3 regions of the Paenibacillus sp. NN59 genome follow, and region 2 is predicted to be linked to each of the others. Evidence: a T-box and tRNA genes for the amino acid it is inferred to sense, from the RefSeq annotation. Region 2 holds a T-box; the other regions hold tRNA genes.
The links. The T-box of region 2 lies ahead of leuS (leucine--tRNA ligase). A T-box ahead of a tRNA ligase gene usually reads a tRNA of that ligase, here a tRNA-Leu.

Region 1 (7,000 bases), 2.3 Mb from region 2:
CGGGCTGTGCTGTGTTTCCAGTCGTTGTATTCCCCGTGCTACATCCGAATAGACTCAGACTCATCACTGCTGTTAATAAAAGTGTTGCACTCTTTTTACTTGATTTCATATTGAACATGTCCATTCCAGCTCCCTTGGTTTCGAATTAGAGTATAACTGCAAGTGTTTGCTTCCATTTCTTCGATCATATCTTCTTTATTTTTTTCTGTTATTGTCTTTATTGCATTATGCTTCGCGTTTTGAGAAAGCTTCTCGCTGTAGTTCACTGTAAGTCACTATCTACCGAGCTACGGCGATCACTTCTCGCTGTTTAGCACTAGCATTCTGATTCATATCCTGTTTCATATCCGGCTTTGGACTGCCCTCCTGGCTCTGCGCATCATGCATTCGGCAGATTCGTTCTGGCGATACATAGAGCTGAACTTTCTCTCCAACGCTTAATCTATGATTCGCATATGCTGTCCACACGCCCAGTCCTTCCATCTGCACACGTACCTCGTAGCGTTCTCCCACATAGCTGACGCTGAGAATAATTCCGGGGTAGCCCAGATCATCGTGGCTTGTTTTGTTCCAGGTGACATGTTCCGGCCGAACCATGGATTCGTTTGGCGTAAGCCAATTGGACTTTCCGATAAACGATGCGACATAAGCGTCACTTGGCGCAGAGTAGATCGTTTCCGGGGTACCTTTTTGCAAAATCCGCCCCTTCTGCATCACCACGATCTCATCTGACATCGACATGGCCTCAATCTGATCATGTGTCACATACAGGGCAGTGAGCCCCATATCGCGTACCAGTGACATCATTTCAATCCGCATCTCTTCTCGCAGCACAGCATCCAGTGCACTCAGCGGCTCATCAAACAAGATAACACCCGGCTTCACCGCTACCGCCCTGGCAAAAGCAACCCGCTGCTGCTGTCCACCCGACAGCTGATGAGGATACCGATCTTCCATGCCTTGCAGTCGAACCATGCCAAGTGCTTCATTCACCTTTTGCCGCAGATCAGCCTTCTGTTTGCCTGCTTTCAAGCCAAAAGCTACATTTTCATATACCGTCATATGCGGCCATAATGCAAAATCCTGAAACACCATGCCCAGATTGCGCTTGTGTGTCGGTGTATCAATCCGCTTTGCTGTAGAGTAGAAGTACTCCCCATCTGCACGAATCTCCCCCGCATCCGGCTGTTCCAGCCCGGCAATCATGCGGAGCAACGTCGTTTTGCCGCAACCCGAAGGGCCAAGCAAAGTGGTGAATTTTCCGTGTTCAAGCGTCAGATCCGTGGGCAATAGTGCAGGCGTTTGATGAAATGATTTTTGAATTCCTGTTAACTCCAGTTTCATAAGCACCCCTGCCTGTCCTCTTTACTAAACTTTTATTTCATATCCCTTGGACTACTCTCTTGTTTTACTCTGTTATCGTGTTTCTCCGTTATTTCAATTTCTTCTGTTGCTGTTGCTCTGGCTTAGCTTATCTCGTTTATATTGCTCTGCTTGAGCTTATCCCCTTTAAACTGCTCTTGTACTGTTTTCAGTCTAACGCTCGCTTTCGAGAGTTGTTTGTTATGTTTGTAAAATGAGAATTAACTTTTTAGATGAATTCTGTTGATGTTCATAGATTAAATCTATAGATAGACACGGTATGATCTTTCTATGTGCTTTCCATGGAGGAATCGGATTATTATACATACCGCGAAGTTGTAGAACAGAGGAGTGTGGGAGAAACATGAACCTGATCAAATTACAAATTGTTGAACTGATCGACAAATATCATCATATGACAAGTGTGGCCGAGATTCTGGGCATCAAGCAACCAACGGTTACGTTTCATATGAAGTCACTGGAGGAAGAGATGGGGGTTCGTTTATTCGAATCTCGCAGTGGAAAAACATTTCTGACCGAAGCTGGACAAGCATTGCTTCACTATAGTGTCAAAATCAATGCCCTAACCCAGGAGGCCCGCCGCGTCGTCAAGGAATACGACAGCCTGTACCGGGGTACGCTCCATATTGGAGCAAGTTATGTTCCAGCTACCTATCTGCTACCGGCTATGCTTCATACGTTTTCTCAAGAGTTCCCTGGCATTCGGATGTTGTTGTCTGTCAAACCAGCCCCGGTTATCCGCGAGATGGTCATCCGGCATCAGCTTGATCTCGGCATTATCTCATCCGAGCCATTTGTTGGCCCGGTTTTACACGCCGAAACGCTGTGTGAGGACGATCTTGTGCTCATCTGCTCTCCCCATCATGTGCTGGTCCAGAAAGAATCCTTGCTACCTGAAGATATTGCCCAAGTGCCTTTTGCTCTACACGGTGATGAGTCCAGTACGCGAAGGCTGACCAACCACTGGCTTGTACAGCATGATATCCGGCTACGGAGCACCGTGGAGATGGATTCCCTGGAAGCGATCAAACAGCTTGTGTTACTTGGCGGTCACATCTCCTTCATGTCGCGGATGGCCGTGCAGTGGGAGGAACAGCAGGGTCTTATTCAGGTGCTTCCCATTCCGGGGGAGCAGGCACCACGCCATATTTATACCGTTCATAACAAAGATCGCCACCCTTCTGTTCAGGTCAATCGGTTCATCGAAGTTCTAAACGAAGTTATGAACACACAGCCTTTACTCCATCAGCCTATCGGTTGAACCTATATAAACTATCGCGGGTCATTCATGAAATCTATGCAAGGTTAACGTAATGTGCGCTTCCCGTTAATCGTATTCAGAAACTTGCACGGTAAAGTGGGGTCTGTACGTTAATCCAGATTAGGAGAGTGATTGGTTTTGAAAAAGTGGAAAAAAGTAACCGCCTCGTTGATGCTCAGCATCGTCACCCTGGGAAGTGGACTAACATTTCTGGACACGCCGCAGGCTTCAGCCGCTGCCAACGCCGTTCCCGCTTATGAAGTGAAGTTCCTCGCCAAGCCGGAGCTTGTGTTAAACGCCAATGGAACACCGCGCAGTGAGGTCATCCAGACCCTAGGGCTGAACGCTACACCACGAAATATCAATGTGGAGTACTTTGACACCAATGCTCTCGGATTGGATGCCCAAGGTTGGAATGTCCGTTTTCGCAAAAAGGATGATAAAAACAACTTCGAGTTAACCTACAAGAAGCGTTATCCTGTCATTAACGGGGATATCAATGCAGCACTGACACTTGCAAATCAGGAAGGCTTCGATTCATCAGATGATAACTACGAGGCTGAAATTGACTGGGGATATGGTAAACAAACACTTAGCTTCTCCAACACGAAAAAAGTAGACACCAAAACAACTGGCACACAGTTGCCTTCTGAAAAGGATGCCTTGAACCTGCTACTGGACAAGCTTCCCGGTAAATTAAAAAACTGGTCTGCCTCCAACTGGGGCAAACAACAACTTACACAGGCCCGTGCCTATGGCCCAATCACCTTCCAACGGTATGAAGGTACATGGAACGGTCAGGAGCTTACCCTGGAAGTATGGCCGATCCGCAACGCAGCAGGTACGGATATTGAAAATATCGTCGAGGTTTCATTCAAAACAGATGACGCAGCAACCGTATCTGGTCTACGTAACCAATTACTACAATTGCTTCAAAACAAAAACTGGTTGATCCCTGCCGATGGTCTGAAAACACAGACCATCCTGGAACGGTATTAATGTAAAGCGATATGCAGTAGAAACAAAAGCTCCTCCTGCTTCTTTAGATAGAAGCAGGAGGAGCTTTTGATTTTCATCATATTTATCCGATAATTTAAACATTAGCTTTCACAAGACAAATGTTCTTTTTCCGGGGGACATATATTAACTATGTATATTCTACACCACTAAAACTAAGCGATCACGAATTACAATCGAATTACCCCATTACTTGAGTTATTAGTGAACAACTGTCTCTCGATCTCCCATAAAAAAGTTTTAGCTACTGAAGACTTAAAAAAAGCTAATTTTATTTTTCGATGTCTGCCGTTCATATGATAACCAATAATCAGAAAACTTTGGAATTTCATTACTTCTCGTTGGTTAGGGTGATGTACGCCACTCACTTTACTTAGTGAAAGCTCGAATATTTGTTGATCTGCTTGTATGTATAAGTTTCCGTTACCTAGTAGTACATCCACTTTCTTACCCTCCGGCACCTGAGGTAGACCTGAATAATGAATTCCGACTGAATGTAATGCTGCACCATATTTTTTCTTTAATCTGTTCGATTTTCTCGTTTGGGTAATTCCATAAATAATTATGGCGATCATCACAAAGACAAGGAATATAATAGGGCCCATTTAACAACCTCCTGTAACTTTTCTACTTTTGATTAAGAATAGATTACCACAAAACCCCAACATACGGTTCACTTGATCCGTATAAGCCAACTTATACACACTAAAAATAAAAAAAGAGTTCTTGCATTATGCAAGAACTCTTTGAATCGTAAGCGGGTGATGGGAATCGAACCCACGCTATTAGCTTGGAAGGCTAAAGTTCTACCATTGAACTACACCCGCATAAACGAAAAATCGGGATGACACGATTTGAACATGCGACCCCCTGGTCCCAAACCAGGTGCTCTACCAAGCTGAGCTACATCCCGATATAAAGGAAATAATGGCGCGCCCTGAGAGATTCGAACTCCCGGCCTTTTGATTCGTAGTCAAACGCTCTATCCAGCTGAGCTAAGGGCGCAAATATTGGAGCGGAAGACGGGAATCGAACCCGCGACCCTCGCCTTGGCAAGGCGATGCTCTACCGCTGAGCCACTTCCGCAAAATATATGGTGCGGTCGAGAGGACTCGAACCTCCACGGGGGGTTAGCCCACACGGACCTGAACCGTGCGCGTCTGCCAATTCCGCCACGACCGCATAATATGAAAGTGAGTCATGAAGGATTCGAACCTTCGACACCCTGATTAAAAGTCAGGTGCTCTACCAACTGAGCTAATGACTCATAGTAAATGGCTGGGGATATAGGATTTGAACCTATGCATGACGGAGTCAAAGTCCGTTGCCTTACCGCTTGGCTAATCCCCAATAAAGAAAACTATGGGGCGATCGAGGGGAATTGAACCCCCGAGTGCCGGATCCACAAACCGGTGCGTTAACCACTTCGCCACGATCGCCATAAAATCAAACCTTAAAGCATGAGTTTTTAGTATTACCATCAGAGCTTATATTATACAACTTATAAACCTCTAATTGCAAAATACTAAAATGGTGCCGGCGAGAGGACTTGAACCCCCAACCTACTGATTACAAGTCAGTTGCTCTACCAGTTGAGCTACACCGGCGCGGTGTAAAGTATTAAAATGGCGGAACCGACGGGATTCGAACCCGCGATCTCCTGCGTGACAGGCAGGCATGTTAGGCCAACTACACCACGGTTCCAGATCACTTTCGGTTAGGAAAGCTACAATTGCGGGGGCAGGATTTGAACCTGCGGCCTTCGGGTTATGAGCCCGACGAGCTACCGGGCTGCTCCACCCCGCGTCATTTAAAAAAATATATGGTGGAGGCTGAGGGGATCGAACCCCCGACCCTCTGCTTGTAAGGCAGATGCTCTCCCAGCTGAGCTAAGCCTCCGAAAATATGACCCGTAGGGGATTCGAACCCCTGTTACCTCCGTGAAAGGGAGGTGTCTTAACCCCTTGACCAACGGGCCTCACTAAAAAAGAATTATGGCGGAGAGAGAGGGATTCGAACCCTCGAGACGCTTGTGACGCCTACACGATTTCCAATCGTGCTCCTTCGGCCAGCTCGGACACCTCTCCATGGCTCCCCGAACAGGACTCGAACCTGTGACAACTCGATTAACAGTCGAGTGCTCTACCAACTGAGCTATCAGGGAATGGTGGAGCCAAGCGGGATCGAACCGCTGACCTCCTGCTTGCAAGGCAGGCGCTCTCCCAGCTGAGCTATGGCCCCATTCATGTATTTCTTATGCAGTTACTATGGGCCTTGGTGGACTCGAACCACCGGCCTCACCCTTATCAGAGGTGCGCTCTAACCAACTGAGCTAAAGGCCCACATATACATCCCATATCCCTAACGAGGGGGCAAAAAAAATACCCCAAAGGGAATCGCTTGGCGGCGTCCTACTCTCCCAGGACCCTGCGGTCCAAGTACCATCGGCGCTAGAGGGCTTAACGGTCGTGTTCGGGATGGGTACGTGTGGAACCCCTCCGCCATCGCCACCAAACGCGATTGGTCGAAGCATAGCTTCTTCCATATCAATCAGAACTGAAAATCATACACACATTCCGTGATGTACCGATTTTCACTTCATTCAGAGTGTTGTTCTCTGAAAACTAGATTCGAAACGAAACCTACGCGATTTAAAACTTGCTATTGGATAAGCCCTCGACCGATTAGTACTGGTCAGCTCCATGCATTACTGCACTTCCACCCCCAGCCTATCTACCTCGTCGTCTTCAAGGGGTCTTACATACTGGGAAATCTCATCTTGAGGGGGGCTTCACGCTTAGATGCTTTCAGCGCTTATCCCGTCCGTACATAGCTACCCAGCGGTGCTCCTGGCGGAACAACTGGTACACCAGCGGTACGTCCATCCCGGTCCTCTCGTACTAAGGACAGCTCCTCTCAAATTTCCTACGCCCACGACAGATAGGGACCGAACTGTCTCACGACGTTCTGAACCCAGCTCGCGTACCGCTTTAATGGGCGAACAGCCCAACCCTTGGGACCTACTTCAGCCCCAGGATGCGATGAGCCGACATCGAGGTGCCAAACCTCCCCGTCGATGTGGACTCTTGGGGGAGATAAGCCTGTTATCCCCAGGGTAGCTTTTATCCGTTGAGCGATGGCCCTTCCATGCGGTACCACCGGATCACTAAGCCCGACTTTCGTCCCTGCTCGACTTGTAGGTCTCGCAGTCAAGCTCCCTTATGCCTTTGCACTCTTCGAATGATTTCCAACCATTCTGAGGGAACCTTTGGGCGCCTCCGTTACTCTTTAGGAGGCGACCGCCCCAGTCAAACTGCCCACCTGACACTGTCCCCGCAC
Region 2 (7,000 bases):
AAGCTTTTACTGCCTCACGCTGTTCTTCGGATGTAATCGCGTCAACCAATTCGTGCTCTGGAGCCAGAACGGCAAAGCTTGCACCGAACAATGTATCTGCACGGGTTGTGAATACTTTGATCACTTCTTCACGGCCTTCGATGGCAAAAACCACTTCAGCCCCGGTCGATTTGCCGATCCAGTTACGTTGCATATCCTTGATGCTTTCCGACCAGTCCAGCTCTTCCAGATCTTCCAGCAAACGCTCTGCGTATTCCGTAATTTTCAGTACCCATTGACGCATCGGTTTACGTACAACCGGGTGTCCGCCACGTTCACTCTTACCGTCAATAACCTCTTCGTTCGCCAGAACCGTGCCCAATGCTTCACACCAGTTCACCGGCACTTCATCGACATAGGCCAACCCTTTATTGTACAGCTGAATAAAGATCCACTGTGTCCATTTGTAATACTCAGGGTCTGTTGTACTGATCTCACGATCCCAGTCATATGAGAATCCGAGAGATTTGATCTGACGACGGAAATTGTCAATGTTGCGGAATGTGATATGACGCGGGTGCTCCCCCGTATCCAGTGCGTGCTGCTCTGCTGGCAGACCAAAAGCGTCCCAGCCCATTGGGTGCAGCACATTGTATCCACGCATCCGTTTGTAACGGGATACGATATCCGTTGCAGTATATCCTTCCGGGTGACCTACGTGAAGTCCTGAACCGGACGGATATGGGAACATATCCAGTGCATAAAACTTCGGTTTGGACGGGTCCTCACCTGTTTTAAACGTTTTGTTGTCATCCCAATATTGCTGCCAACTTTTCTCCATCACTTGCGGCTGATAGCCGTGCTTCGGCTGATGATTCTCACTCATCTATAATTCCTCCTTCAGGTTATACGCGCTTTATAACAACAAAAAAACCTCAGCATCCCGTAGCGTTTGCAGCGCTAGGGACGAGAGGTTGAATTCCCGTGGTACCACCCTAGTTAGCGGACGAACGTGCTTCGTCATCCACTCCCTTTAGACCTGTAACGGCGGTTAACCGATGCGGATTTCCAGTCCTGCACCCAAGGCATAGAACTTTGTAATCACCGCATTTCTCCAAGGCGAGTTCGCAAAATACTGTCAATCGGCTTGCACCAACCGCCGACTCTCTGTCATGTACAGCACCCACTACTGATCCTTATCATCGAAATATGTATACAATATAGGAAGCATTATATAAAAATGCAAGCTCAAAGTCAATATGACATGTCACAATCTCTTTCTCACAAGTCAGACTTTATTGCCCTTCACATGTCAACTGGCATTCTCACATTTTTCTAAACCGTTCAATGCCTTCCTGCATATTACGGATCGTAGATTCAATATGCTCCTTGTTATCATACTTACGGTAATCACATTCAATTCGGAGCGCAAGATCAAAATACAAATCATATAAACTTCTGCGCTTCCGCTCGTTCTCTGTCTCAACCTCACGTCCATATCCTTTGAGAAAACCCGGAGTATAGTTAAAATGACTGAAATAATGCTCCATGAGCGGATCGCCCCATAATGAGCGTTCAAAATCAATAATGGCCGTAATTTGCTTATCCTGGACCAGCACATTGCCATCCCACAGATCCCAGCTAATCAGGGAAGGTTCTGTCACTTCATCCAGTGCATCTGATTTCTCATCAATCAACCGTCTCAGCTCATTGTAATCGATGCCGATATCAACTCCTGCCTCTTTACCATCTGCAAGCATATCATGCATGAGCATCAAGAAAGCTTCTCTCCACGTCGCGCGTTGTCTGTCCTTTCCGGAAAAATAACCAAACCGCTCTCCCTTAATCTCGTTAATTCGCTGGTTGTACCAGCCTAACTGCTGTTCAACCACTTCCTGATCTTCGGCAGTAAAATCTTCTTTCACCTGGTTGTATGGAACCCCGGGCATAAACTCCATAATGAAATACTGCGCGGGAGCCATGAGTAGTGAAGCATCATATGCGAGTACCAGAGGCACAGGAACATCCTTAAGCTCAGCAACAAGCTGGAGTGCTTCCACTTCAGCCGTCATTAAATCCTGTTCACAACGCATCAGATTGGTCGTAGCCGCAGGTGCGATTTTTAGAACAACTTTTCGTCCATCGTCAAGCAAAATTTTATAAGCATGGTTTGCCCAGCCATCGATCATTTCCTCGTAATCTTGAATCGTTACAGCAAGGTGATGCTTAATGATCTGATCCAGCTGTTCTTTGGACAATCTCGTTTTATATGTACTTTCCATCTCTACAACTCTCCCTGTGATTGGAATATAGTTTGCATGTTAAGAAAACGCTTTCCTTTTTTCATTCATTATGTCTCTCTTTGCTTCAAGCGGCAATACTTTTTATCATATATGTTCAAAAAAACTGCCTCGAGCAACATACTTACACGTTGCACAAGGACAGTTTCATATTCATATGCATATAAATTAGTTTAGCGTCGCTCATTATAATTTTCTCTTTAAACAATCATTTTACAGCCACGTAGAACAGACGCTGTGCGTGATCTCCAGCTTCTTTCCACTCAAAGTCTGCATACACCTTCACATCCCGGAAACCCGCTTTGCTTAATTCAAGCTTCATCCAGTCCGGATCATAAGCGCGTTGCGTATGAACTTCTTCGAATCGCTGATAGGTATCTCTGTTGCCCTCATCCAATCTAGAAAAAATGCTCAGATGATGCTCTATCTCACACCGCTCCTGATCAAAATCGCACGTCCAGATATATGAGACCGAGCGTTCGTCTAACACAAAAGGCTGTTCCTCATCATACCGAATCAATGTATTTGGATGGTGTACATCAAACAGAAATGTACCTCCTGGCTTCAACATTTCATACGTCCGCTCGAATGTTCGAATGACATCTTCAGATTCCAGCAAATAATTCATGCAATCGCAGAACGAAATGACCGAGTCTACAGGTTCAGGCACTCTCCACTCCCGCATATCCTGCTGTACCCAGCGTACACTGCCTTCCCTGTACAGACGGTGTCCCTGAGGTGTCGCTTCCATTTTGCTACGCGCAACAGATAACATATCTGCGGAGAGATCAATACCCGTCACTTCAAAGCCAGAGTTCACCAGCGGGATCGTAATGGACCCCGTTCCGCAGCCAAGCTCAGCCACACTTTTGGGCATGCCATGTTGTTCCCAAGCTGTTCTTGCAAACCTTATCCAGTCCGGATAAGGCATATCTTCCATTAATTCATCGTAAACGTAGGCAAATTTCCGGTAAGACATGTCGGCACCGCACTTTCAATTTCATTTTCCTCATCGGATCGGATCAAAATTCAAACTAAAAAGCAGGGCTTCCGGTGTTTACCCAGTCTGGCCCTGCCTTACTTAAACCGATGCATAAAGCATCGGCTCCATGATACATGCAATATTTCAACCAAAATGAATGCTCTAACTCAAAACATCCATGCCGTACTCGGCTATACCTTATCTGTGTCTACTTCTCTTCCTGCTGTGATTTTGGCGCAGAATCAGACAAGTACGTCCAGTTTTCCTTTTGTACCACCAATCCATCTTTCATCAGCTTACCGAGAGCACGTTTGAACGCGGATTTACTAATGCCAAAACGTTGCTTGATAATATCTGGCGGTGTCGCATCGGAATAAGGCATGCCGCCCATAGGGCGCTCTTTCATAAAAGCAAGCAGCTTGTCTGCGTCTTCGTTACGCCCAACTTCTTTGCGTTGTGTCATCGCCAAATTTACACGACCGTCTTCACGCACCAGCGTAACCCGACATTTCACCTTTTCACCCAAACGAAGCATATGACTGCGCTCCGAAGAATGGATCATGCCAATCGCTCCAAAACCAAGCACACCACCATCAACAAGTACAAATGTACCCATCTGAAGCGGCTTGTACACCAGAGCTTCCACCCACTCATTCAACCATGTGGTTGGCGCGTGGAAGGCAAGCGGAGCAAGTTCACGTTCTCCGGCCAATTTGGCACGCAGACGTCCTTGCTTATCATGCTCCATGATCACGAACACCTCATCCCCAACTTGGGGACGCAGTTCTTCAAGTTCAGGCAACTCACGGATTGGAAGCAACAACTGGCGACCAAGACCCATTTCCAGGAAGCAGCCAAGGCGCGGATGCACATCAGCTACGACCAGTTTAGCCATCTCACCCAGCGTGAGGTAAGGTTTTTTCATCGTAACAGCAAGGCGGTCTTCTGTATCAAAGAATACAAAAACCTCCAGCGTTTCACCAATCTTGATATCCCGAGTCAGCTCGGTGTAGTGAAGCAATACATCTTCCGATCCTGTCGTCAAAAAATAGCCAAATGGAGACACTTCACGTGAAACCGGTAGCGAGACGACTGTTCCTGCAATCAAACTCATACCGTTTCCACCACTTTGGCATCAGACCAGAGACGCTCGATATTGTAATATTCACGCTCATCGCGGTGGAATACGTGAACCACGACATCGCCAAGATCCATCAGCACCCAGCGTGCAGAGTCCATGCCTTCAATGCCTTTAATTGTCGCACCAGCTGCGTGAGCCTGTTTACGAATCTCTGTAGCAATCGCCTGTACCTGGGTATCGGAGTTACCGTGGCAGATCACAAAATAATCGGCAACCAGTGAAATATTATTCAGGTCAAGTGCTACAATGTTTGATGCCTTTTTATCGTCAGCGGCGGTAACCACCATGTTCATAAGTTCTTTCGATGATACTGTCATGAACCAACCTCCATAATCTATAATTGTGCAATCAAGTCATTACGTGAGAGCACCGTAAGCGGGTAGATAACACGGCGCTGGGAAAGCAATAGGCTGATCGTCGAATCAAAACCGGCAATCAAACCTTCCTCCAGACTGCGCTGTGCCTGCTCACGAATGTACTCTACACCCGGGAAATCACGTCCCGGCTCAATATAATCGGCAAGGCATACCACTTTGTCCAGCAGGCTCATCCCTACCCTACCAGAAGTATGCCACCGAATGGCGTTAATAATCTCTGAATCGGACACACCATAATCCCGTTCAGCTACAAAGGCACCCACTTCCGAATGCCAAAGCTGCTTATCATGATGTAAAAGTTCAATATTTAATCCGTTATCACGAATAACGGCTTCCATCTCGGCTACTGGCCAATATTTGGCCACGTCATGTAAAATCGCCGCTATATCCGCTTTTACCGGATCAGCACCATACTTTTCAGCCAAGACAACGGCTGATTCCATGACACCCTGCGTATGTTTCCAGCGCTTGGCCGGCATCTGTGCAGAGACAGCCTCGATTAACCCCTCACGGCTTAGTGCCATATAAACCGCTCCTTACAATGTATTGATGAACTGCATCCGGGATCATAAACCGCACCGAATGCCCCTTCGCCAGTCGTCTGCGTATCGCCGTAGATGAAATATCAACAAGAGGCATCTCGGCCAGCAGAACCCGTCCCTGCAATGCATCCGGTAAATCATCCAGATGTAGCTGGAAGCCCGGACGTCCAACACCGATGAAGGTCATTTTGGACGCCAATTCTTCAATCTCTTCCCATTTGGGAAGGTAATTCACCATATCCGCCCCAATGATAAAATAAAACTCATGCTCAGGGAAACGGCGCCACAATTCACGCATGGTGTCAATCGTATAAGATACGCCGCCAAGCTCCATTTCGATACCTAGTACCTCATACTGAGTAGCTTGCTTCACAGCCAACTCAGTCATTTCCAGGCGCTGTTGCCCCGTCGCACCTGCACTGGGTTTGTGAGGCGGGACATGAGACGGCATAAACCAGATTTCATCCAGAGCATGCGAATCCCTTGCCGCTTCTGCTGCCAGCAGATGCCCCATGTGGATCGGATCAAACGTACCGCCCATGATGCCGATCTTCACCCGCGCCACGCTCCTTATCTTGGAAGTTCGATTTGTTTATTGTCACGTGATTCTTTGTAGAGGATAATGGTGCTCCCAATCACTTGTACGAGCTCACTGCCTGTTTCACGAGCTACCTCTGCAGCAATTTCATTTTTATCGTCAAGGTTATTGTTGAGCACTTGAACTTTCATCAGTTCGCGCTTCTCAATGGCCTCTTCGATGTGACGGAACAAATGCTCATTCGTGCCCCCTTTACCAATTTGAAACACAGGGGTCAGATGATGTGCTTGTGACCGCAAAAAGCGCTTTTGTTTACCAGTTAACATGAATACTTCATACTCCTTATGTTGAGCAGGCCCTGCATGTAGCCCTAGACTGATTCAGAGCCTGGCCGTTCAATTATTATTTTTCAAAACTATCCAGTACTGCTCGTCTCATCGTGTCAACAGGGGCGGGAATGCCAAGCCAGTGTTCAAATGCAACGGCCCCTTGATAAACAAACATTCCGAGTCCGCCATGCACGGTGCATCCGCGCAAACGGGACTCACGGAGCAGACGGGTTTCGAGCGGGTTGTATATCAGATCGCTAACAGCTGCCCCTTCGCGAATCCATGCAGGATCAACTGGAACATCATCCACATGTGGATGCATGCCCGCTGCTGTTGTATTAATAACGATATCTGCCGTGGCAAGAACAGCTTGAGCATCCTGCATCCCGTTGCCGGAGATGTCTCCCAGACCATGGCTTCGCAGATCCGTAGCAAGAGTAAGTGCTCTGTCAGCTGTGCGGTTCAGGATGCTGATCTGTTCGGGCTTTTCCAGAGCAAGCGCATAGATAACACCTCTTGCCGCGCCGCCTGCGCCAAGAACAGCGATCCTTTTCCCTTCAAGCTGAGGAACAGCCTCTTCTTTCAACGAGCGCACATATCCGATTCCGTCGGTATTGTACCCTGTCAGCTTGCCATTTTCGTTCACGATCGTATTGACTGCTCCAATTAAGCGAGCACTGTCATCGATCACATCGAGGTATTGCATCACCTGCTCCTTATGCGGAATCGTGACATTAACACCACGATAACCCAAGGCAACAATGCCACGAATAGCAGCTTCGAGCTGATCAGGCTGCACATGCAGCGGCATG
Region 3 (7,000 bases), 1.0 Mb from region 2:
AGAAGCCCAAACCAAAGAGCTTGCTCTTTGGGGTTGTGGGACGTCTCACATGGAGTTACAAAGGAACCGGTTAAGCGAAGAGGTCTGGAAAGGCCCGCCAAAGAAGGTAAAAGCCCTGTAATTGAAAGTCTGTTCCCTCCGAGACGGATCCCGAGTAGTGCGGGGCACGTGAAACCCCGTATGAATCCGGCAGGACCATCTGCCAAGGCTAAATACTTCCTAGCGACCGATAGTGAAGCAGTACCGTGAGGGAAAGGTGAAAAGCACCCCGGAAGGGGAGTGAAATAGAACCTGAAACCGTGTGCTTACAAAAAGTCAGAGCCCGTTTTAGGGGTGATGGCGTGCCTTTTGTAGAATGAACCGGCGAGTTACGTTCCCGTGCAAGGTTAAGGTGAAGAGCCGGAGCCGCAGCGAAAGCGAGTCTGAATAGGGCGAATGAGTACGTGGACGTAGACCCGAAACCGGGTGATCTACCCCTGTCCAGGGTGAAGGTGCGGTAACACGCACTGGAGGCCCGAACCCACGCATGTTGAAAAATGCGGGGATGAGGTGGGGGTAGCGGAGAAATTCCAATCGAACTCGGAGATAGCTGGTTCTCCCCGAAATAGCTTTAGGGCTAGCCTCGGAAAACAGAGTCGTGGAGGTAGAGCACTGATTGGGTGCGGGGCCCGCAAGGGTTACCAAGCTCAGTCAAACTCCGAATGCCATAGACTTACTTCCGGGAGTCAGACAGTGAGTGCTAAGATCCATTGTCAAAAGGGAAACAGCCCAGACCATCAGCTAAGGTCCCCAAGTGTGTGTTAAGTGGGAAAGGATGTGGAGTTGCACAGACAACCAGGATGTTGGCTTAGAAGCAGCCACCATTGAAAGAGTGCGTAATAGCTCACTGGTCGAGTGACTCTGCGCCGAAAATGTAACGGGGCTAAACACACCACCGAAGCTATGGCTTGATGCTTTGCATCAGGGGTAGGGGAGCGTTGTATAAGGGTTGAAGGTGTACCGTAAGGAGCGCTGGACATTATACAAGTGAGAATGCCGGTATGAGTAACGAAAAGATCAGTGAGAATCTGATCCGCCGAAAGCCTAAGGGTTCCTGAGGAAGGCTCGTCCGCTCAGGGTAAGTCGGGACCTAAGGCGAGGCCGAAAGGCGTAGTCGAAGGACAACAGGTCGAAATTCCTGTACCACCGTAAATCGTTACGAGCGATGGGGGGACGCAGTAGGGTAGTGACGCAGGCTGATGGATGCCTGTCCAAGCAGTAAGGCTGGTTAGTAGGCAAATCCGCTAACCGTAAGGCTGAGCTGTGATGGGGAGTGAAAATTACAGTAGCGAAGGTCATGATCTCACACTGCCAAGAAAAGCCTCTAGCCAGATGAAGGTGCCCGTACCGCAAACCGACACAGGTAGGCGAGAAGAGAATTCTAAGGCGCGCGGAAGAACTCTCGTTAAGGAACTCGGCAAAATGACCCCGTAACTTCGGGAGAAGGGGTGCCCCGGTAGTGTGAATAGCACGAGGGGGCCGCAGTGAAAAGGCCCAAGCGACTGTTTAGCAAAAACACAGGTCTGTGCGAAGCCGTAAGGCGAAGTATACGGGCTGACGCCTGCCCGGTGCTGGAAGGTTAAGGGGAGTGGTTAGGGAGTAATCCCGAAGCTGTGAACCGAAGCCCCAGTAAACGGCGGCCGTAACTATAACGGTCCTAAGGTAGCGAAATTCCTTGTCAGGTAAATTCTGACCCGCACGAATGGCGTAACGACTTGGGCGCTGTCTCAACGAGAGATCCGGTGAAATTTTAATACCTGTGAAGATGCAGGTTACCCGCGACAAGACGGAAAGACCCCATGGAGCTTTACTGCAGCTTGATATTGAATTTGGGTACGATCTGTACAGGATAGGTGGGAGCCTTTGAAGCGTGAGCGCCAGCTTGCGTGGAGGCACCGTTGGGATACCACCCTGATCGTATCTAGGTTCTAACCTGGTACCGTAAACCGGTGCGGGGACAGTGTCAGGTGGGCAGTTTGACTGGGGCGGTCGCCTCCTAAAGAGTAACGGAGGCGCCCAAAGGTTCCCTCAGAATGGTTGGAAATCATTCGAAGAGTGCAAAGGCATAAGGGAGCTTGACTGCGAGACCTACAAGTCGAGCAGGGACGAAAGTCGGGCTTAGTGATCCGGTGGTACCGCATGGAAGGGCCATCGCTCAACGGATAAAAGCTACCCTGGGGATAACAGGCTTATCTCCCCCAAGAGTCCACATCGACGGGGAGGTTTGGCACCTCGATGTCGGCTCATCGCATCCTGGGGCTGAAGTAGGTCCCAAGGGTTGGGCTGTTCGCCCATTAAAGCGGTACGCGAGCTGGGTTCAGAACGTCGTGAGACAGTTCGGTCCCTATCTGTCGTGGGCGTAGGAAATTTGAGAGGAGCTGTCCTTAGTACGAGAGGACCGGGATGGACGTACCGCTGGTGTACCAGTTGTTCCGCCAGGAGCACCGCTGGGTAGCTATGTACGGACGGGATAAGCGCTGAAAGCATCTAAGCGTGAAGCCCCCCTCAAGATGAGATTTCCCAGTATGTAAGACCCCTTGAAGACGACGAGGTAGATAGGCTGGGGGTGGAAGTGCAGTAATGCATGGAGCTGACCAGTACTAATCGGTCGAGGGCTTATCCAATATGCAAGTTTTGATCGCGCACGTTTCGTTTCGAATCTAGTTTTCAGAGAACAACACTCTGAATATGCGCTGAACCATTCATCCACACCGCTGTGATGGACCGAATGGAACGCGAATGCATTTGTTTCACAAATGCTCGTTTGGTGGCGATGGCGGAGGGGTTCCACACGTACCCATCCCGAACACGACCGTTAAGCCCTCTAGCGCCGATGGTACTTGGACCGCAGGGTCCTGGGAGAGTAGGACGCCGCCAAGCGAACTCTTTCATCATACATAGAAAACAGGCTCTGCATGTGGACGTTGTACGATGAATTGCATTTGCACTGCAAATGCATATTATTCCCTGATAGCTCAGTTGGTAGAGCACTCGACTGTTAATCGAGTTGTCACAGGTTCGAGTCCTGTTCGGGGAGCCATTTGCTCTCATAGCTCAGTAGGTAGAGTGCATCCATGGTAAGGATGAGGTCACCGGTTCGATCCCGGTTGAGAGCTCTGCAAATGGGGCCCGTTGGTCAAGGGGTTAAGACACCTCCCTTTCACGGAGGTAACAGGGGTTCGAATCCCCTACGGGTCATAGTTTTATCTAATGTTTTTAATTAGGGATGAACATCCCAAAGATGGAGGCTTAGCTCAGCTGGGAGAGCATCTGCCTTACAAGCAGAGGGTCGGGGGTTCGATCCCCTCAGCCTCCACCATCTATTTTTGGGGATTAGCCAAGCGGTAAGGCAACGGACTTTGACTCCGTCATGCATAGGTTCAAATCCTATATCCCCAGCCATTTTAATATGAGTCATTAGCTCAGTTGGTAGAGCACCTGACTTTTAATCAGGGTGTCGAAGGTTCGAATCCTTCATGACTCACTTTTACTACATGCGCGTGTGGCGGAATTGGCAGACGCACTAGACTTAGGATCTAGCGTCTTTGACGTGGGGGTTCAAGTCCCTCCACGCGCATCCCTTATTTTGCGGAAGTGGCTCAGCGGTAGAGCATCGCCTTGCCAAGGCGAGGGTCGCGGGTTCGATTCCCGTCTTCCGCTCCAATATTTGCGCCCTTAGCTCAGCTGGATAGAGCGTTTGACTACGAATCAAAAGGCCGGGAGTTCGAATCTCTCAGGGCGCGCCATTATTACCTTTCATATCGGGATGTAGCTCAGCTTGGTAGAGCACCTGGTTTGGGACCAGGGGGTCGCATGTTCAAATCGTGTCATCCCGATTTTTGTTTATGCGGGTGTAGTTCAATGGTAGAACTTTAGCCTTCCAAGCTAATAGCGTGGGTTCGATTCCCATCACCCGCTTACTGATTCAAAAAAGTCTCTGCACTTATAGCAGAGACTTTTTTTTGTAATGAATCTGAAACGTTGATATATCGTGTTAGGAGGCGATCTAAGACACAGATCGCCTTGTATGTATCTAAGAGCCGAATCCATTGTGTGAAGCAGTACACAATGGGTTCGGCTCTTTTATGTTGCTTTACGCTAAAGGTCAGTGATGACCAGCTTAGTAGCGGAGGTCCTTTTTTTCACAAAAGAACCAATCAATTAACGCTCGTGATGATCAGTTGCTCTCTTACGCATACCGGCCAGTCCCAGCAACCCGAGCAAACCAAGCCATCCCCAGTCCATTCCGTTGTCGCGGTCTGTTGTTGTAGCTGCATTTGTACGTACACTGTTAGTGCGGTAATCCCCATTGTTTCGGTAATCACCATTGGTACGATAGTTACCATCCATGTTCATGTTCAAGTTGCTGTTTGTACGGTCCATGTAGTTGCTATTCTGATAAGACTTTACACGTGAACCGTTGGTATCCATCCCGTTGGTCATATGGCCCTCAGCACCTGCAGAACCAGCCATTGCGGCAACGACTAACATGGAAGCAATAATGGTTGTGGCTTTTTTCATGATGTGAACTCCTCCTTTATGTTGTAAGAACTATCAAGTAATCTGCCCAAATACACAAGAACATTATGTAGCAGGAGGAGTGTTAAGTTATGGGGGACAAACAAATTTTACTGTGAAATACATAAGAAATATGTCTAAAGACAACGGTAAGTGTTAGAAAATCGAAATTTCTCTTTAATTCATTGCGTCAGTGTGGTAAAGTATACAAAAGCTTGCTTTGCCGGTCATGTTTCTTAGGAGCGCCTGTTATCCATGAATGCTAAAACTGGAGAATTGAAAGCCTACTTCCGTATTCCAAAACCTAGAATAATGTGACTGCATAATTATGAATTTTTTAGATTAGTTATGAGATGTTCAAGGTATAAAAAGTACGTGAAAAAGGTATCATGCGACAGCATATGGCTATTCATAGAAGCAGAACAAGAAAATGAATAAAAAAGCGTGTTTTTGTGATGTATTTCGGGGATAATCCCCATTTTTACTAGTAGAAAAATAAAGATTTTCGTACCATTTTATTGTATGATGTTATGAAGGTGTCAAATTTACGTGTACGAATGGAACGATCAGATGGGAGGATAAGCATGACTGAAACTACGGTAACCGCCAGCAAAAGCCAATCCAACAACCTGCTTCGGCGAGACGTGCGGTTCCTGGGCAACATACTCGGAGAAGTTCTTGTCCATCAAGGAGGCACGGAGCTTCTAGATGTCGTTGAGAAGATTCGGGAAACGAGCAAATCGTTGCGTGCAGAGTTTTTGCCAGAACTGTATGAAGAGTTCAAAACGATGATCCAGGAATTAGACTCGGACAATCGTCATCAGGTTATTCGGGCTTTCGCTATTTATTTTCAATTAGTTAATATTGCTGAACAAAACCATCGGATTCGGCGTAAACGGGATTATGAGCGTTCTGCGGGAGATGCTGTACAGCCAGGTTCGATTGAAAAGGCAGTACAGGACCTAAAAGAACGTGGATTGTCTCATACCGAAGTAGAAGAGATTCTGGATGATTTATCACTGGAACTCGTGATGACAGCTCACCCGACAGAAGCGATGCGCCGGGTTATTCTGGATATCCATAAACGGATTTCTGAAGATGTCATGCTACTGGACAATCCTACGCTGACGTTGCGTGAACGTGAACAACTGCGTGAGAAACTGTTGAATGAGGTTATTACGCTCTGGCAGACAGATGAGCTTCGCGATCGCAAACCGACTGTACTCGATGAAGTGCGGAACGGGATGTATTACTTTCATGAAACGTTGTTCCACGTACTTCCGGATGTATATCAGGAACTGGAACGTTGCCTGAATAAATTTTATCCAGACCATGACTGGCATGTGCCGACGTATTTGCGTTTCGGTTCCTGGATTGGTGGAGACCGGGATGGAAATCCATCGGTAACTTCAGATGTAACATGGCAAACGCTTCTCATGCAACGCAAGCTCGCTTTGCGTGAGTATCAGCGGATTATGATTGAACTTATGGGACACCTCAGCTTCAGCACCAACATCATTCATATCTCGGATGAACTGGCGCAGTCGATTGAGCAGGATCGCAACTGTGTTACTTTGAAAAAAGTGGACATTTGGCGTAATGAAAAAGAGCCTTATCGCATTAAACTGGCTTACATGATTGCCAAGCTGAACAATGTCCTTGATGAGGACAAGGTTGGTCAGCCGGATCGCTACCAGAACGCTCAAGATCTGATTGATGATCTGTTAATTATCGACCGTAGCTTGCGTCATCATTTTGCTGACTATGTAGCAGACACAACGGTTCGTAAAATGATTCGTCAGGTTGAACTGTTCGGATTCCATACCGCTGCCCTGGATGTGCGTCAGCACAGCAAGGAGCATGAAAGTGCGATGTCGGAAATTTTAGCAAAAATGAACATTGTAGACGATTATGCACGTCTGACGGAAGACGGGAAAATCGATCTGCTTGCTCGTTTGCTGGATGATCCAAGACCGCTTACTTCTCCGTATCATCAGTACACGGAAGGAACGAGAGAGTGTCTGGATGTCTTCCGTGCAATTAAGCGTGCACAGAATGAGTTCGGTACAGGCTGTATCACGAGTTACTTGATCAGTATGACACAAGGAGCAAGTGATCTACTTGAAGTGATGGTATTTGCCAAAGAGGTTGGTTTGTTCTCCAAAGGGGCAAACGGTGAAGTGATCTCTACACTGCAAGCTGTTCCGTTGTTTGAAACGATTGACGACCTTCATGCAGCATCGGAAATTATGCAACGATTGTTTAACTTACCTATATATCGTGCAAGCGTGACTGGACGTAATGAGTTGCACGAAATTATGCTTGGATACTCCGACAGTAATAAAGATGGCGGTGTAGTTACGGCAAACTGGGAACTGCGCGTAGCGATGAATGCGATTACGGCTGTGGGCAATGAGCATGGTGTGAAGCTGAAATTCTTCCA

Region 1: it encodes a tRNA-Leu, which carries the amino acid that the T-box ahead of leuS (leucine--tRNA ligase) is inferred to sense. The anticodon was not compared.
Region 3: it encodes a tRNA-Leu, which carries the amino acid that the T-box ahead of leuS (leucine--tRNA ligase) is inferred to sense. The anticodon was not compared.

What each region holds. Positions count from the first base shown of each region.
Region 1 covers NZ_CP199678.1:362,382-369,381, reverse strand. The annotation lists gene ACT89M_RS01775 (ABC transporter substrate-binding protein) at 1-118, opposite strand, end outside; gene ACT89M_RS01770 (ABC transporter ATP-binding protein) at 280-1,344, opposite strand; gene ACT89M_RS01765 (LysR substrate-binding domain-containing protein) at 1,727-2,644, shown strand; gene ACT89M_RS01760 (hypothetical protein) at 2,783-3,643, shown strand; gene ACT89M_RS01755 (hypothetical protein) at 3,832-4,266, opposite strand; tRNA gene ACT89M_RS01750 (tRNA-Gly) at 4,418-4,488, opposite strand; tRNA gene ACT89M_RS01745 (tRNA-Pro) at 4,501-4,574, opposite strand; tRNA gene ACT89M_RS01740 (tRNA-Arg) at 4,590-4,666, opposite strand; tRNA gene ACT89M_RS01735 (tRNA-Gly) at 4,673-4,747, opposite strand; tRNA gene ACT89M_RS01730 (tRNA-Leu) at 4,756-4,843, opposite strand; tRNA gene ACT89M_RS01725 (tRNA-Lys) at 4,856-4,928, opposite strand; tRNA gene ACT89M_RS01720 (tRNA-Gln) at 4,937-5,011, opposite strand; tRNA gene ACT89M_RS01715 (tRNA-His) at 5,025-5,100, opposite strand; tRNA gene ACT89M_RS01710 (tRNA-Thr) at 5,193-5,268, opposite strand; tRNA gene ACT89M_RS01705 (tRNA-Asp) at 5,288-5,365, opposite strand; tRNA gene ACT89M_RS01700 (tRNA-Met) at 5,394-5,467, opposite strand; tRNA gene ACT89M_RS01695 (tRNA-Val) at 5,485-5,560, opposite strand; tRNA gene ACT89M_RS01690 (tRNA-Glu) at 5,568-5,639, opposite strand; tRNA gene ACT89M_RS01685 (tRNA-Ser) at 5,657-5,748, opposite strand; tRNA gene ACT89M_RS01680 (tRNA-Asn) at 5,750-5,825, opposite strand; tRNA gene ACT89M_RS01675 (tRNA-Ala) at 5,827-5,902, opposite strand; tRNA gene ACT89M_RS01670 (tRNA-Ile) at 5,930-6,003, opposite strand; rRNA gene rrf (5S ribosomal RNA) at 6,060-6,176, opposite strand; rRNA gene ACT89M_RS01660 (23S ribosomal RNA) at 6,326-7,000, opposite strand, start outside.
Region 2 covers NZ_CP199678.1:4,631,608-4,638,607, forward strand. The annotation lists gene leuS (leucine--tRNA ligase) at 1-865, opposite strand, end outside; T-box leader at 939-1,191, opposite strand; gene ACT89M_RS20325 (phosphotransferase family protein) at 1,305-2,261, opposite strand; gene ACT89M_RS20330 (class I SAM-dependent DNA methyltransferase) at 2,488-3,258, opposite strand; gene ACT89M_RS20335 (CvfB family protein) at 3,470-4,375, opposite strand; gene rsfS (ribosome silencing factor) at 4,372-4,719, opposite strand; gene yqeK (bis(5'-nucleosyl)-tetraphosphatase (symmetrical) YqeK) at 4,737-5,303, opposite strand; gene ACT89M_RS20350 (nicotinate-nucleotide adenylyltransferase) at 5,287-5,877, opposite strand; gene yhbY (ribosome assembly RNA-binding protein YhbY) at 5,892-6,185, opposite strand; gene aroE (shikimate dehydrogenase) at 6,262-7,000, opposite strand, start outside.
Region 3 covers NZ_CP199678.1:5,644,288-5,651,287, reverse strand. The annotation lists rRNA gene ACT89M_RS24695 (23S ribosomal RNA) at 1-2,663, shown strand, start outside; rRNA gene rrf (5S ribosomal RNA) at 2,803-2,919, shown strand; tRNA gene ACT89M_RS24685 (tRNA-Asn) at 3,004-3,079, shown strand; tRNA gene ACT89M_RS24680 (tRNA-Thr) at 3,083-3,155, shown strand; tRNA gene ACT89M_RS24675 (tRNA-Glu) at 3,166-3,237, shown strand; tRNA gene ACT89M_RS24670 (tRNA-Val) at 3,283-3,358, shown strand; tRNA gene ACT89M_RS24665 (tRNA-Gln) at 3,367-3,441, shown strand; tRNA gene ACT89M_RS24660 (tRNA-Lys) at 3,451-3,523, shown strand; tRNA gene ACT89M_RS24655 (tRNA-Leu) at 3,536-3,616, shown strand; tRNA gene ACT89M_RS24650 (tRNA-Gly) at 3,628-3,702, shown strand; tRNA gene ACT89M_RS24645 (tRNA-Arg) at 3,709-3,785, shown strand; tRNA gene ACT89M_RS24640 (tRNA-Pro) at 3,802-3,875, shown strand; tRNA gene ACT89M_RS24635 (tRNA-Gly) at 3,887-3,957, shown strand; gene ACT89M_RS24630 (WGxxGxxG family protein) at 4,201-4,560, opposite strand; gene ppc (phosphoenolpyruvate carboxylase) at 5,142-7,000, shown strand, end outside.